2 regions of the Pseudoalteromonas luteoviolacea genome follow, and region 2 is predicted to be linked to the other one. Evidence: predicted binding sites of a transcription regulator. Region 2 holds the regulator's gene; the other holds the start of a gene.
What was found. Region 2 encodes LexA, which represses DNA repair genes until DNA is damaged. Its sites were predicted from a motif close to TACTGTATNNNNATACAGTA; they were not measured.

Region 1 (8,012 bases), 1.8 Mb from region 2:
CTGTAGCGCAGCCGCTGTTCCTTGGTGGAGCATTTATTTTTGCGGCAGTAACTGTCATTGGTATGCCTCCATTGTCAGGTTTTATTGGTAAAGTTTGGATCTTAGAATCTACGTTGGAGTCAGCACATGGACATTGGTTCTGGCCAATTTACTTAATTGCTAGTCTTGCTGTATTGGTTTCCGTATCAAAAGCCGGTAGTACTGTTTTTTGGCATCATACCGGCAAAGGTGAAGCGAATACCGAAGAAAACGCACATCCTGTGCAGATGGTTGCCGTGTTGATGTTGGTTTCGGCATCTCCATTGATGGTTATTTTTGCAGGGCCAGTTACTGACTATGCCCAGTTTGCAGCAGTTGAGTTACACAACTTTTACGGCCTAATCCAACATGTATTAGGAGGCAAGTAAATGAGATTAGAAGCTAAATACAAATGGTTACCTACTCCGTTTAGAAGTTTACTGCTATTTTCGGTATGGCTCTTGCTCAATAATACTGTTGCCCTCGGTCATGTTGTATTAGGTTTAATCTTGGCGATTGTGATCCCATTGATCACACACCCTTTTAGAACTAAGCAACCTCTGGTTGTGAGACCGTTTAGAGCGCTGAGCCATTTAATGTTGGTTTTGTATGATATCTTGACTGCCAATATCGAAGTTGCGATTAAAATTTTAGGTCCGACTAAAAAGTTAAAGCCGGGTTTTGTAAAAGTGCCGCTAGATTTAAATGAGGCTATGCCTATTACTATTTTAGCGAGCACGGTATCGTTAACGCCAGGTACTGTTAGTGCTGAGGTATACCCTTGGCCAGAGACAGTCGAGGGTGAAGCACCGGATTGTCAAAAATACTTACTTATCCACGTTTTAGATTTGGATGATGAGCAGGCGTTGATCAATACCATTAAATCTCGTTATGAGGCGCCTTTGAAGGAGATCTTTGAATGTTAGACACGATCATCTTAATTGTTTTTGCCATGATTGGTTTGGCGCTACTGTTAAACTTATGGCGCTTAGTCGTTGGCCCATCAGTGCCAGACAGAATTTTGGCACTGGATACCATGTACATTAATACCATTGCGTTAATTATTCTATATGGAATGAACATGGGGACGTCGCTGTATTTTGAGGCTGCGTTGTTAATTGCTTTACTTGGCTTTGTTAGTACGGTTGCGGTGTGTAAATACCTGCTTCGTGGCGATATTATTGAATAGGAGGCCATGTAAGTGGATATTTTAATTTCAGTTTTGCTGTTAATGGGTGGGGTCTTGGTACTAGTAGGCTCAATCGGTTTAGTAAAAATGCCAGACTTTTTCATGCGCCTACATGGGCCGACTAAAGCAACCACTTTAGGCATGGCATGTTTGCTTTTTGCCGCGATGGCACATTACAGTCAATATGGTGATGGGCTTAGTTTAAAAGAGATTCTAATTTCCTTGTTTTTACTTATTACCGCGCCAATCAGTGGTTATATGTTGATTAAGTCGGCAATTCATCACCGAATTGATTCGACAGATAAGACGACAGGTAAAGACAAAATAGAAGAAGATTAAACCCTTATTTCAAGCTGGGTGTGTAGGCACCCAGTTTTATTTGTTACCCCACCATTCGATTCTTCAATATTTATATTCTAATTTAATAATTTATATAGATTAATTTATTCTTGCACATTTCAATTTAAACACTTATTGTCAATTAATCTTTAATATTTCTGTAGCATAATCAATTTTAGAAATTAAAGAACCAACTTCTAACAGTTCACTCTTCGTGCGTTTTTATACTCACCTGTGGTTAGTCAAATTAGAATTACAAGGTCACTTATGCGACAAATCTCAATCAAATACAAACTCATGTTCTTTGTTATTACGATAATAATGGCAGTAATAGCAATGCTCGTGATAACAACATGGTTGCATTTACAAGATGAAAATAAAAAACAAAGTGAGCAAATACAATCTGTAATTCTATCGGAAATTAATACCCGCTTGGCTGCTCAAGGAGATTATTACGCACAGAAAATTGCTGCCTTTTTAAACTCCGCGTATCGTGTACCAAATACATTGGTGGGCGCATTAGAATCGACAATAACTGCTCCTCTTGATCGTAGTGATATTCAGTCAATGCTTAGAGGTGCCTTGAAAGCAAGCCCTGATCTCTCTTCTGTATATGTGCATTTTGAAGAAAATGCCTATGATCATAAAGATATGCATTTTACTAATGGTGCTGCGCACTCGGTTTTAGGAAGTGGTACACTTGAAATGTATTTTACTCAAGATAGTGTGGGTATCACTCAACATAGCGTCATGTCCTCCTCAGCAAAATATTCAGAAGCACTCAATCGTTATGGTATACGTGAGGCTGAATGGTATTTATGTGCAAAAGAAAGCAAATTGCCATGCATTATGGAGCCGTATTTATACGAAATTTCCAAAGGTAATGAAATGCTGATGACATCACTGACCGTGCCTATTACACAACATGGACGATTTAAGGGGATTATTGGTGTGGATGTCAACTTGCCAAATCTACAGAGATTAGTGCAAGAACTTTCAAGTCAGCTTTATCAGGGACAAGGAAAGGTATTATTACTCAGTGAGCTTGGCTTGGTTGCCGGTGCAAGTCATCATCATGATAGTTTGGGTAAACCTCTCACTGAAATTTTAGAAAGTTCATTTGCTAAGCAACTCACATCTTTGCATATGAATAAAGGCTATCAAGAAGTTGGCAACTCCATTTTTGTTGCCAGTCCAATCACGATCCAATTGGCAAATACGGTCTGGTCTTTAGTAATTGAAGTCCCAAAGCAAGAAGTTTTATCCTCAGCCTCTATGATTGAGAAGCAGTTGCATCAGTCCACTGAAGACCTTGGGATCTGGATGTTGATGCTGGGAATAGTGATTGTCACTGTGGCTTTGGCTTTGAGTATCTATTTAATTAATACCATTACCAAGCCGCTTTCATATATTCAAACCCGGGTTAGCAACCTTGCCTCTAGTGAAGGCGATTTAACTCATAATCTTGATGTAGCACATCATGCAGAGTTAATTTCTTTGGCGAATGGCTTTAATTTATTCACTAATAAGCTGAGAGACATGATCAAAGATTTAAAGGGACTTGCTCAGCAATCATATCAACAGTCTTATGCTACCACTGAAGCTGCAATAAACATAAAAAACAAGGTCTCAAATCAGCATATTGAAATTGATAGTGTTGTAACAGCGATTAATGAACTTAGTGCGACAGCAAGTGAAGTTGCTAGAGCTTCTGAGCAAGCGGCATTGACGACGGATAAAGCTGTTGGAGCGGTCAAAGAATGTGAGACGAGGATTGTGGCAACAACGGTTAAGGTGGAAGAGATTGCCGAGCAAGTTGCAACTGCACAGTCTGCATTCCACAAAGTTGCTAAGCGCAGTAACGATATTTCCCACATCCTTGATGTGATCCGAGCTATAGCCGAGCAAACAAATTTATTAGCCTTAAATGCAGCAATAGAAGCTGCACGAGCTGGTGAACAGGGAAGAGGATTTGCAGTGGTGGCTGATGAGGTAAGGTCCTTAGCTTCAAAAACACAAGCATCTACAGACGATATCGCTACATTGATTGAAAATTTACAAAATGAGATCACAGGTTCTGAACAAGTCATTGAGCAAACGGTTAAGAAAGGCAATGATGCGACATTATTGAGCCAGCAAGCGGCTAGTACAATGCAAGTGCTCGTAACAGAGTTGCATCATATTTCTCATGAAGTTACTCAAATTGCGACCTCAGCTGAAGAGCAAAGTATGCTGATGAAGTTGAGTTAGCAGCCAGCGCGATGACTCAACTAGTCGAGCAAAAACATGGGCAGCTGAATCTATTAAAGACATAAATTATTCTATACAGCTAATTATATAAGATTATCGTGCAGTGACGGAATTATCAGCTCAACATATATCTGACTCTAGATTTGTTGAATAGAGTTGGCTAGAATAACTGTAAATATATACAGTTAATGAATTTTATGAAGCTATACATAGCAGAAAAACCTTCACTCGGGCGAGCAATTGCCGACGTACTTCCAAAACCTCATAAAAAGCAAGATGGTTTTATAGAGGTGGGTAATGGTGATTGTGTCACTTGGTGTATTGGTCATCTGTTAGAACAAGCTGAGCCTGAAGACTACGATGAGCGTTATAAAAAATGGCTAATACAAGATTTGCCGATCGTTCCACAGGAATGGAAGTTCAAGGCTAAACCAAAAACAAAAAAGCAATTGGCGACGGTAAAGCGCTTAATTAAGCAAGCGAGTATTGTGGTTCATGCAGGAGACCCAGATAGAGAAGGGCAGCTACTTGTTGACGAAGTCATTCAAGAAGCGAAGCTTTCTCAAGCCAAAAAGTCATTAGTTGAACGGGTGCTGATAAGCGACTTAAACCCCAGTGCTGTAAAAAAAGCACTTAGTCAGTCTAAATCTAATGCTGATTTTATGCCACTCAGTATATCTGCGTTAGCTAGGGCAAGAGCAGATTGGCTGTATGGTATGAATTTGACGCGTGCATTTACATTGGCAGGACAAAAAGCAGGTATTCAAGGGGTGTTATCAGTCGGCAGAGTACAGACACCTGTGTTGGGTTTGGTTGTCCGTCGTGATGAAGAGATTGCAAACTTCGTGTCAAAGCCTTTTTATGAAGTCAACGCCATCATTGAAAAGCAAACTGGTGAGCAGTTTGACGCAAAATGGATCCCAAGTGAGGCTTGCTTGGCGTATATGGATGAAGAAAAGCGCGTATTATTAAAGTCGTTGGCGGAAAATGTTGCCAGTAGGATAAAAGACACACCAGCGAATTTAATTGAACTTGAGCAAATCCCGAAAAAACAAAATCCACCGCTACCCTATAACCTATCGGCACTGCAAATTGATGCAAATAAGCGGTTTGCTATGTCAGCGAAACAAGTATTGGATATTTGTCAATCTCTCTATGAAAAACATAAGTTAATAACTTACCCTCGCTCGGATAACCGGTATATACCGAAAGATCACTTCAACGAACGCAGTGATATATTGGCTGCGATGCTCAATAATAAAGGAGAGGAAAAATCGCATATAGAAAATGCTGATATGAGCCTTAAAAGCAAATGTTGGAATGATAAAAAAGTAGAGGCACACCATGCAATCATACCAACTAAAAAGCATTTAAAAACAGCACAATTAGGTCATCAAGAACAACAGGTTTATGGATTGATTTGTAGGCAATATCTAGCACAGTTTTACCCTGCTTATTTATACTCTCAAACAAAAGCACATTTACAGATCTCTGGCGGCAAGTTCATTGCAAAGGCCGATACAGTCATCGATATGGGCTTTAAAGTACTTTATAAATCAAATAAGAAAGATCAAGAAGAGAAAAAGCAATTACCTATACTTGAAGTGGGAGAGCCTCTGCATTGTATCGAAGGGGTTGTGATTGAAAAGCATACTCAGCCTCCAAGTTTTTACACAGAAGCGACATTACTGAGTGCGATGACTGGTATTGCTCGCTATGTAAAAGACAGTGATATTAAAAAAGTGCTAAAAGAAACGGATGGTTTAGGAACCGAAGCGACACGGGCAGGTATTATAGAACTTTTATTTAAAAGAAACTTTTTAAACAGGGAAGGAAAATCAATTAAGTCCACAGAGCTGGGCCGTGGTCTCATTAATACAATACCTAACAATCTATCGTTACCGGATAGAACTGCATTGTGGGAATCGCAGTTAACGAACATTGCCCAAAAAGCTGCCTCTTATAATCAATTTATGCTTCCTCTTCAAAGTGAGTTATCTGAATTAGTCGGGTTATCGCAAACACTGAATACAAATGCGCTAAAAGGGATTTCGACAACAAGTAGTTTTAAAAAGAAAGGTAATTACCGCAAACCTCGCCGTAAGTCAGCTTATACAAAAGGAAAAAGTAAATAGTTGGAAAGAATGACCTTGTAAAGTACAAACAAGACACTATATAGCTATTAGAATCTAATTTAAGAATACCGATTATGGAAAACAAAATCACATTAACGCCAGAAAATATTCAGCAGGTACTGTCATCATCATCGGCAGAGCATATTGTATTGCTTAGCTTTTACAGTGCTCAACACCCTGATTGTATAGCTCAAGCTGCTATTTTGGATGAATTAGCTACGCATTATAAGAGTAGCATTACAGTTGCCACATTAGATTGTGATATTCAACAAGCGTTAGCAGGTCAGCTTGCTCAGCAAGTTGGCTTACAAGCGCTTCCTACTATAGTGGTATTAAAGGCAGGTTCACCAGTCGATGTATTAGCAGGTGCTAAAACAAAAGAAGAAATAACTAAAGTGCTTACGGAGCATTTACCTTCACCAGAGTTGATCTTATTAGATCAAGCAAAACAATCTTTAAGTGAAGGAGATCTAAATGCAGCATATTCTCATGCTAAACAGGCGTATGAGATTGCTAAAGGTAACCCAAGAGTAAATCTGGTATTTGCAGACATTTGCATTCAAATACAAAAAACAGATGATGCTGCCGCATTACTTGCAACGATCCCTGATGATCAGCATGATGCTTATTATAACAATCTGCAGGCTAAGTTGGTTCAAGCGCAAGAGGCGCAAGAATCACCAGAAATCAAAAGGCTTGTAGCAGCAGTTGAACAAAGCCCAGAAGACCTAGCATTGTGGTGCGAGCTTGCCCAAGCGCAAGTTGATGCCGGTAAAAAAGAAGACGCATTGACTTCTTTGTTTAAAGTATTGAGTAAAGATCTGGCTTTTGGCGAGGCCAGAAAAGGTTATTTAGACATTATTGCTTCTTTACCTGAAGGAGATGCTGCGGCAGCGACTTTCCGCAGAAAGCTATACAGCTTGCTTTACTAGTCTCGATAGCATATTGGTTTATTGGCGTGAGAAGATCGCGCCAATAAATTCTTGCAACTTCTCAAATATGTACAATACTTAAATTCCTTTTTCGAAAAATCATGACATTTTGATTAAAAAATGATGACAAGGCTTGTGTTTTTACACGTTTCGGACTGATTTTTAATCGTTTAGGTGTTTTTTATAAATTTTCTCAAAAAACACTTGATCAAAGTTAGGATCTCCCTATAATGCGCACCCACTGAAACGGCGGGATGCGAGAGAAAGCGCAAACCAAAGTAAAGGTTAAAGTTAAATTGGAAGATTAATTAAAAAATTAAATTTTCTAGTTGACTTTAAAAGTGAAGCGGTTAATATGGCGCTCCACTTCGCAGCAACGCTGCGGTAACTAACCAAGAGTTAGTTACACTGTTCTTTAAAAATATGAAGCAATCATCTGTGTGGGCACTCGTACAGATTGAGTTCTAACAGCTCTTGATTCAGGAGCAAAAGAATTAGAGTCTCAATTTCTTATGAGTGACTATATAGTCAATTTATACAGAATTCATTGAGCACGAAACTTCGGTTTCAAAAACTTTTAATTGAAGAGTTTGATCATGGCTCAGATTGAACGCTGGCGGCAGGCCTAACACATGCAAGTCGAGCGGTAACATTTCTAGCTTGCTAGAAGATGACGAGCGGCGGACGGGTGAGTAATGCTTGGGAACGTGCCGTAAGGTGGGGGACAACCATTGGAAACGATGGCTAATACCGCATAATGTCTACGGACCAAAGGGGGCTTCGGCTCTCGCCTTATGATCGGCCCAAGTGGGATTAGCTAGTTGGTAAGGTAATGGCTTACCAAGGCGACGATCCCTAGCTGGTTTGAGAGGATGATCAGCCACACTGGAACTGAGACACGGTCCAGACTCCTACGGGAGGCAGCAGTGGGGAATATTGCACAATGGGCGCAAGCCTGATGCAGCCATGCCGCGTGTGTGAAGAAGGCCTTCGGGTTGTAAAGCACTTTCAGTAAGGAGGAAAGGTTAGTAGTTAATACCTGCTAGCTGTGACGTTACTTACAGAAGAAGCACCGGCTAACTCCGTGCCAGCAGCCGCGGTAATACGGAGGGTGCGAGCGTTAATCGGAATTACTGGGCGTAAAGCGTA
Region 2 (8,012 bases):
ATTTATCACTATGCCCGCCAATGAAATAATACCGAGTAAAGTCATAAAGCCAAAAAATGATTGCCCTACTAGTAGACCTAAGATCACGCCAATAAATCCCAATGGGATCGTCGTCAGTACGATAATGGATTTACGAATAGAATTAAATTGACCTATCAGCAAGATAACGATAATAAATACCGCTATCGGCATTTTATCTGCAATAGACTGATTGGCTTTACCTGAAGACTCAGCCTCCCCACCCAATTCATATGAATATCCAAATGGCCAGCTTTGCTTTTGCGCTTCCAACCAAGGCACTAATGCTGCAAACCCTTCGTTCGCTGTAATGCCATCGAGCTGTGCACCCACTGCAACGGTTTTTAAACGGTCGCGTCGCAAGATCTGAGCACTTTCCCAAACCACCTCAATATCTGCTACCTGCTTTAAAGGAACCGATGCACCAGTCGCCTGTGAGTAAACCATCATGGCTTCCAATTTGCCAATGTCATCTCTATCCGCGGCTACAGAGCGCAAGGTAACAGGTATTAACTCATTGCCTTCGCGGTATTGTGTGAGCTCCAAGCCACTAAAGCCAGTTTGTAATGAACTTGCGATATCTTTGCTCGATACACCCACACGCCGTGCACGTGTTTGATTAATTTTAATCTGCACCTTTTTACTTGGTAGGCCCCAATCATCACTAATTGCTTTAAGCCCCGGAGTCGCCGCCATTTGTCCTTTTAACTGATCGACAATCGCCATCAAGGTATCTTGATCGTCACCAGAGAGCCGGATTTCAACTGGGTTAGCTATCGGTGCACCATTTTCAATCTTTCGCTGCTTAATCAATAAGTCAGGGTGTCGACTTAACGCATACTGTTCAATGTCCAGCATTAAAGCATCAATCAATTGATAAGAAGTGGTACTGACAATCATCAACGCATAGTTTGAACTTGTTGGCTCTGGCGTATGAGTTAATAAGAATCTCGGGCCACCATTACCAACATAACTAACCCACTGCGTAACCCCCTCGGGGCGCTCATTTGATACCAATAACTCGCTTTGAATATAAGCTTCCATGTCTTTTACAAGCGCTTCGGTAGTTTCTAACCGAGTACCGATAGGCAGCTCTAACTCAACTTTAAAATAGTCCCGATCTGAAGGTGGGAAAAATAATTTAGGAATTAGCTGCATGCCTTGCAGTGCAATAAAAAATGCAGCCACACATGTCATTAACGTGATCCAACGATGGCGTATCATCATGGTTAAAAGGTTTTTATAAGTTAAGTAAACGCCAGAGTTGTAATCAGCAGCTTGTGATTTCACGCGTGTAAAATACACACATAACATAGGGATCATCGTCATCGCCAGCAACCATGAACATAGCAAAGTAATGGTCACAACCTTGAACAATGAAGCCGTGTATTCACCTGTCGATGATTCAGCTAAAAAGATAGGTAAAAAGGCGGCACCTGTTGTCAATGAGGATACTAACAAAGGCACTTTTAATTCATCGGCAGAATCCACCGCGGCGTCTATCGCAGCCTTACCACGCTCCATTTGCACCATAATGTTTTCAGACATCACAATGCCATTATCAACTAACATGCCGAGCGCGATGATTAATGCCGCTAATGAGATTTGGTCTATGCTGATATGGAAAAATGACATCACCAAAATACCAAAAACCATACTCATTGGAATCAGACTGGCAACAATCAGGCCCGTTCTAAAACCCAAAGTGAATAACATCACTAAGGTGACCACCAATACCGCTTGCAAAAGGTTTGAGACAAAGTCACTGACTTTCTGTTCAACTTCTTTAGGTAAGAAAGAGAGCAACTTAAACTCAACCCCAATGGGATAGACACTCTCTAAATAGTTCAGGGATTCTAACACTTGCTCGCCCAATGCAATATTATTACCGCCTTGACGCATTGAGATAGCAATCGTTAAGCCTTCATCCAAACCAACTCGTACTTTAGACTTGGCAGGGTCAACATAATCACGATAGACAACAGCAATATCTGAAAGTAGCAATACCTGTTCACTACCAGGTACATTGATGATGGTATTGGCAATGTCCTCTACTGACTCAAAATTACCACTCGGCTCAAGCGCGAGGGTCTCATCATTAATATAAATCGAACCACCTGGGTTCACTATATTACGTGATGCAAGTTGTTCTTTCAGCTGGTTAGGCGAAATACCGAGAGCACCAAGCCTCGCATTTTCAAATTCAATAAATACACGCTGCTCTTGGTTACCAAAAATTTCAACCTTTGCAGCCTCAGGTAAGCGCAGCAAGGTGTCTCTTACCTGTTCAGCGACATCTTCTAGTTCACGATAAGTATAGCCTTCAGCAGTAAGCCCAATGACAATTCCAAATACATCACCAAATTCATCGTTTACAATAGGAGTATGTGCATCACTGGGTAAATCCTTCTCAATACTTTGGATCTTGCGCCGTAAATTATCCCAAATAGGCCGCATATTCTTATAGCTTTCTTTGATATTAACGCTAACGATAGATACGCCTGTTTTTGAGGTACTACTGACAAAATCCAGTTCAGGGATCTGCTGTACGACCTTTTCGATTTGATCAGTGACAAGCTCTTCCACTCGCTGTGGACTTGCTCCAGGGAAGTATGTAACCACTTGTGCTGTTCTAATAATAAAGCCAGGATCGTAATCCTTTGGCATTTTATTAAAGGAGATGATCCCAAAAAACAACAGTGCCGCTATCAGTACCCATGTTGTCCGGTTATTTTCTAATGCCAGTCTGGTTATATTCACTGCGCCCCCTTGTTAAACTTTACAAGTTGGCCTTCGCTCACTTTACTCATGCCAGCAGTAACAATGTAAGTACCTTCAGAGACACCACTAATAACAGGGAAACCTAGCGTGGAAACCTCACCAATCACGACAGGATTTTTCTTAATCTTTCCTTTGCCAGCACCTACAGACTCAACAGACCAAACAAAATTACCGGATGCATCTTTAAGCACCGTTTTTATTGGTAGATATAGGCCACTTTTATTCACATCAGCACCCTTAGCAAGCACCTTTGCTGTCATACCTGGCAAGATATTATACCCCTCGGGACGCGTCATGCTGAGAGTGACTTCATAAGCTTTAGTTACCTCATCAGCCTGTGTGCTCACTTCGACAAAATCTAATGGAAATGTTTTATCAGGGATCCCTGAAAACTCGGCGATAATGTGCTTCGGCGCATCTTTTGAGACTTTAATCATTAAGCTCTCAGGTACATTGACCTTAAGAGTGACATGCTTGATATCTTGTAATGTCGCAACAACTTGCTTAGCTTGCACCTCTTCAAAACGCTCTATATACGTGCGTGCAACAACCCCTGAAAATGATGCTTTTAAGCTGGTGTAGGATAAGTTATTTTTTGCATTCGCCAATTTACTTTTTGCACTCGTAAAGTGAGACTGTAGTTGGTCATAGTCAGATTGCGAGATCGTACCAGATTTAATAAGTTGCTTAGCACGACTAAAATCAGCCTGCGCTTTATTATAATTAGCCTGCGCTTCATCTAAAGAAAGTTTGTATTCTGTTGCATCTAACTTAGCAATAACATCACCAAGCTGAATTTCTTGCCCCTGCTTTACCAGCAACTCTATAACTTCACCTGGCACTTTAAATGATAGGTCCGCCGAAGACGCAGCATCAACTACCGCAGGGAACTCCACCAAAGGGCCATCAACTTGTGAAGAAAGTAATAATGTCCGCACTGGACGAAGCTGCTCTGATTGTTCTTGCTCTGACTTTTGCTCTGAACAACCAATTAACGCCAAGCAAAATATTGCCATAACACCTAGCTGCTTGCCTTTTATTATCTTCATAAAAGCTCCTTTAGATTTACTGAACATTACGATGTTTAGTCATCGCAGTAACAAAATTATTTATCCATACGTCAAGCACAGCCTTAACCGTTTCAACGTTCTCAGTACCATCGGCCTTTAGTACAGCATCTAATTCTTTGTGTGCTGTCATCATCACAACTGGATTTTGACTACTTCCCAAATAAAATGCGGACTCAAGAGAAACATGGGTTAGAGCCTCTGTTTGCTCTGTTGCGGCTAAGTAGGCAGTTTTACCCGCGTTATACACTAGCCGGATAGGCACAAAATCTCTTACCTGTAATGAAATGGGTTCAAATTGTACGTCTGTGAAAGCACCTTCAATTGTCAGCACAGTGTCATCTGCACTTGCAGGTTTTGTGGTCACCACTTGATAGTAAGGACTCAATTTATCTTGCATTTGAGACTGCATGTAATGACTTAACTTAGCAACATGCCGGGGGTTAATATTTAAAAACTCGGATTCAGAAGCGTTAATCCACACTTCAAACTGAGGTATATAAAGCACCTTAATTTTACTTAAAGCTTCACGGTTAAAAGTGCTATCTACAAATAAGTTAGTGTCTTCATAATCATCAGAGGGAAGTAATACATCATAGTTAGGTAAAAAACCTGAACGTGTATTATTTGAACTTGATGCACAAGCGGACACAATACAAACCAAAGCCGCAATTAATGCTACTTTAAACCAAGTCATAGGCTGCTCCATATTCTATTCATTTCCAGTGTTTTTATCACAATCACAAGAAAGCCTTTGATCTCTTTTGAAATCAAATGTAACTCATGAATACAAATTAATGTTGTTCTTTAAATTAAGACGACTAGCTCAGACTGCGAATCATGGATTTAGTGCAAAATAATTTTTTATTTTTGCTTAACAAGCACGTAGCCACAAAGCCAATGTTATATTTATGTAACGTAAGTGTATGATATGGAAGTATAGCTTAAAAGGGTTCTAAAGATTAAAAAAGACAGCATTGGATAGTGAAGCTGGAGCTTGAAACCCCAGCTTAGAAAAATAGGCTGCTTTAAAGGTTACCGCGGATCACACCTACAGCAAGGCCTTCAATATTAAAAACTTCTTGCTCTAAATCGACCTCAATAGGTGAAAAGTCTTCATTTTCTGCATGTAAGAAAACTTTTCTACCAACTTTTTCAAAACGTTTCACCGTCACATCTTCTTCAACACGTGCAACAACAACCTGTCCATTATTAGCAACTTGCGTGCGATGTACCGCGAGTAAATCACCATCCATTATGCCAATATTTTTCATACTCATGCCATTTACACGAAGTAAGTAATCAGCTGATGGTTGAAACATACTAGGATCAACTTTGCAATGATTCTCAATATGCTCTTGGGCTAAAATAGGCTCACCAGCTGCAACACGACCAACTAATGGCAAACCCAGCTGCTCTGGCTCATCAGCTTCAACTAAGCGAATACCTCGACTTGCGCCAGGTACCATTTCTATCACACCTTTCTTGGCAAGTGCTTTTAAGTGTTCTTCAGCCGCATTTGCACTACGAAAACCCAAAGATTCCGCAATTTCTGCTCGAGTCGGCGGCATGCCTGTGTCTTTAATAAAAACTTTGATAAGTTCGAATACTTGTTCTTGTCGTTTAGTTAAAGGTCGCATATAACTGGTTTTCCATACAGTGCATTTACTGTGAGTATATACAGTTAAAATTAAATCGCAATCCTTAACGCCGAATACTTGAGCTAAATGAGAGATTGCTGAAGATATGGTTAATTGCTTAGCCAAGCAACATTATGAAAGGGATTAGTCAAGTCACTCTTACTGCACACCGCTTCAAGCTTACTCTTAAAGATAAAAAACACAGTACAGCGACCAAAAACGATACTAAAAATTTATAGAATATATAACTCTCCTTTTATAAAACCAAATTATCAGTATATTTATGCCAATAATAGATTAAGGTTTTATAATTGCTCTGCATTTAATATCACTTCAAACTAGAGCCTTATATAGCATATCAATAAAACACATCATAGTAAGTGTAGTTTAGGACAGGTGGGGGAAGACACTATTAGGAGAATTAACTACTACGTGGAAGATAATGTTTCAACCTAATTTTCTAGATGAGCTACTTTATATAGCTCATCTACTCAATATTTTAACAAGCACTTGTAGTATAAGTACCTGGACATGTTCTTGTACCTGTACATTCCCATGTTTTAAAAAAGCCACCGGCAATCTGCGGAGTCATCTGTGCTGGTACATTTGCCTTATCATGACTGATTACTTTGATATTTTTTTTCTTTAGTTTTAATAACATTTTTATTTTCTCCTTGTTGATTACAGTTAAACTAGCAGCATTTAATATTACTTTCAATTAAATTTAAGAAAATAAATAAATTTAAATAATTGCTATAAAAACAATATAAACGAGAGATTAAACCCCTCTAAAAACAAAAATAAAACCATTAAAAACAATGGTTAACTTAAAAAAAATAACTATAAATTTAAACATTTGATAGCAAATTTAGACATGAAGTAGAGTACAAAGTGCAATTAACAGAAATTTTATGCAAGTAAAATCAAAAGTTAATGACAGCACGCGAAGCGCACCACTCTTTTTCGCGCAAGGAGAAGTGACCCATTTTAACAAGAGATAATCAATCCCCCCCCCTACAAGCGCAGCAACCGAATCAAAAAAGTAAAGCCTGGATCCTGAAACCAGTTCAGGACGACATGGTGAAAAAGGTTAATGACAACGAACGCAGTGAGTACATTTCTTTTACGCAAGGTGAAGGGAGCCGTTTTAACCAAACACTGCACTCAACCTATCCGTCACCCTGAACTCGTATATGGACTCCACTTGTTTGACAACATGTTTTTTAAAATTAAAGATGCTTGCGTATATACGGTTTCTTTTGAGAGCGCTACTCTCTAACCTTTGATTTATTCGCACCTTCTGTCCTAAACGCTTCGTTAGTGTATTCTCACTTCAAGTTCAGACAGGTTTTCAGAAGGTTGGTCTTACCTTTTAATTACATTGTTGTCGAACTCTTTTTAAAATGTTTTTTAAATCATTGCGGGTTGGTAATTCGTACCTTGTTTCAGCATTGCCCAAGCAGTTCTGATATTTTTATTCACCAGCGCAATACAAGCTCGCTTTACACCTGAACGAGCAACTAACTTTAACAGCCATTGCTGCTTCAATGTCTTGGGCTTTTCCGGCAGATTAGAAATGTATGACAATGCCCCCAAAAATAAACAGGACTTTAGCTGTTTATCTCCAGCACATTTATCAATCCCCAGCATCACAGTTTTACCGCCACTGCTAAATTGTTTTGGGGTGACGCCTAAATATACTGAAGCACATCGTCCATTTTTAAAATGCTTCGTTTGACTCAAACTGGCGATTAGCCCCGCTGCGCCTAAAACACCTACACCTTCAAGCGCAATAACACGTTGGCATTGCTCATTTTGAGAAACAAGCAGCTCTAGGTTTTTAGTGACATCATTTAGGGATTGCTCTATGTGCTGGTACTGAGCTTTTAAGACACTAAGTAATGGCAATAATACCTCTGGTAAATCATTACGCTCAGTTAAAACCCTTTTCAATGCTTTCTTGGAGCGAGGAATAGTGATGCCATATTCATAAAATAGGGCCCTAATATGATTACCGAGTTGTGTCAGCTGTTTATCTAAAAATTTACGACTCACAGTGAGCGTTTGGAGAATTTGCTGTTCTATATTTTTTACTGGAGAAAAGGACATATTTGGTTGTATAGCAGCAATCGCAATCCCGATAGCATCATTGGCATCTGTTTTTTGTTTGCTTATATAAGGCTTAACATGTTTCGGAGACATCCCTCTCACTTCATGACCATAGGATTGCGCAACCCGTCCCCAATAATGAAAGCTGCCACATCCCTCCATTGCCACAATGCTAGGGGAAGAGTTAGCGAGTATTTGGCGAACTTTAGATGGAGACTGTGCTTTATTAAAAACAATTTCGCCATGTTTAGAGACTTTTGCGACTTGGATAATATTTTTTGCCAGATCGAGTGCAATCACGTTACGATTATTCATATATGGACTCCTTTGTTTTGGTCGACACCACATTACACTGTATGTGAGATGTGGTGGAGTCCATATATCGCTTCAGGGTCTA

Region 1: S4054249_RS06055 (DNA topoisomerase III) is a predicted target of LexA. The motif match lies at 3,964-3,983, and genes of this name have one in related genera.

What each region holds. Positions count from the first base shown of each region.
Region 1 is NZ_CP015411.1:1,390,763-1,398,774, forward strand. Features, by position in the region: gene S4054249_RS06030 (monovalent cation/H+ antiporter subunit D) at 1-407, shown strand, start outside; gene S4054249_RS06035 (Na+/H+ antiporter subunit E) at 408-944, shown strand; gene S4054249_RS06040 (K+/H+ antiporter subunit F) at 938-1,207, shown strand; gene S4054249_RS06045 (Na+/H+ antiporter subunit G) at 1,250-1,546, shown strand; gene S4054249_RS06050 (methyl-accepting chemotaxis protein) at 1,868-3,796, shown strand; gene S4054249_RS06055 (DNA topoisomerase III) at 3,994-5,931, shown strand; gene S4054249_RS06060 (tetratricopeptide repeat protein) at 6,006-6,863, shown strand; rRNA gene S4054249_RS06065 (16S ribosomal RNA) at 7,442-8,012, shown strand, end outside.
Region 2 is NZ_CP015411.1:4,543,408-4,551,419, forward strand. Features, by position in the region: gene S4054249_RS19480 (efflux RND transporter permease subunit) at 1-2,778, opposite strand, end outside; gene S4054249_RS19485 (efflux RND transporter periplasmic adaptor subunit) at 2,775-3,848, opposite strand; gene S4054249_RS19490 (DUF3313 family protein) at 3,865-4,563, opposite strand; gene lexA (transcriptional repressor LexA) at 4,895-5,506, opposite strand; gene S4054249_RS26660 (hypothetical protein) at 6,006-6,167, opposite strand; gene S4054249_RS19500 (IS110 family transposase) at 6,917-7,930, opposite strand.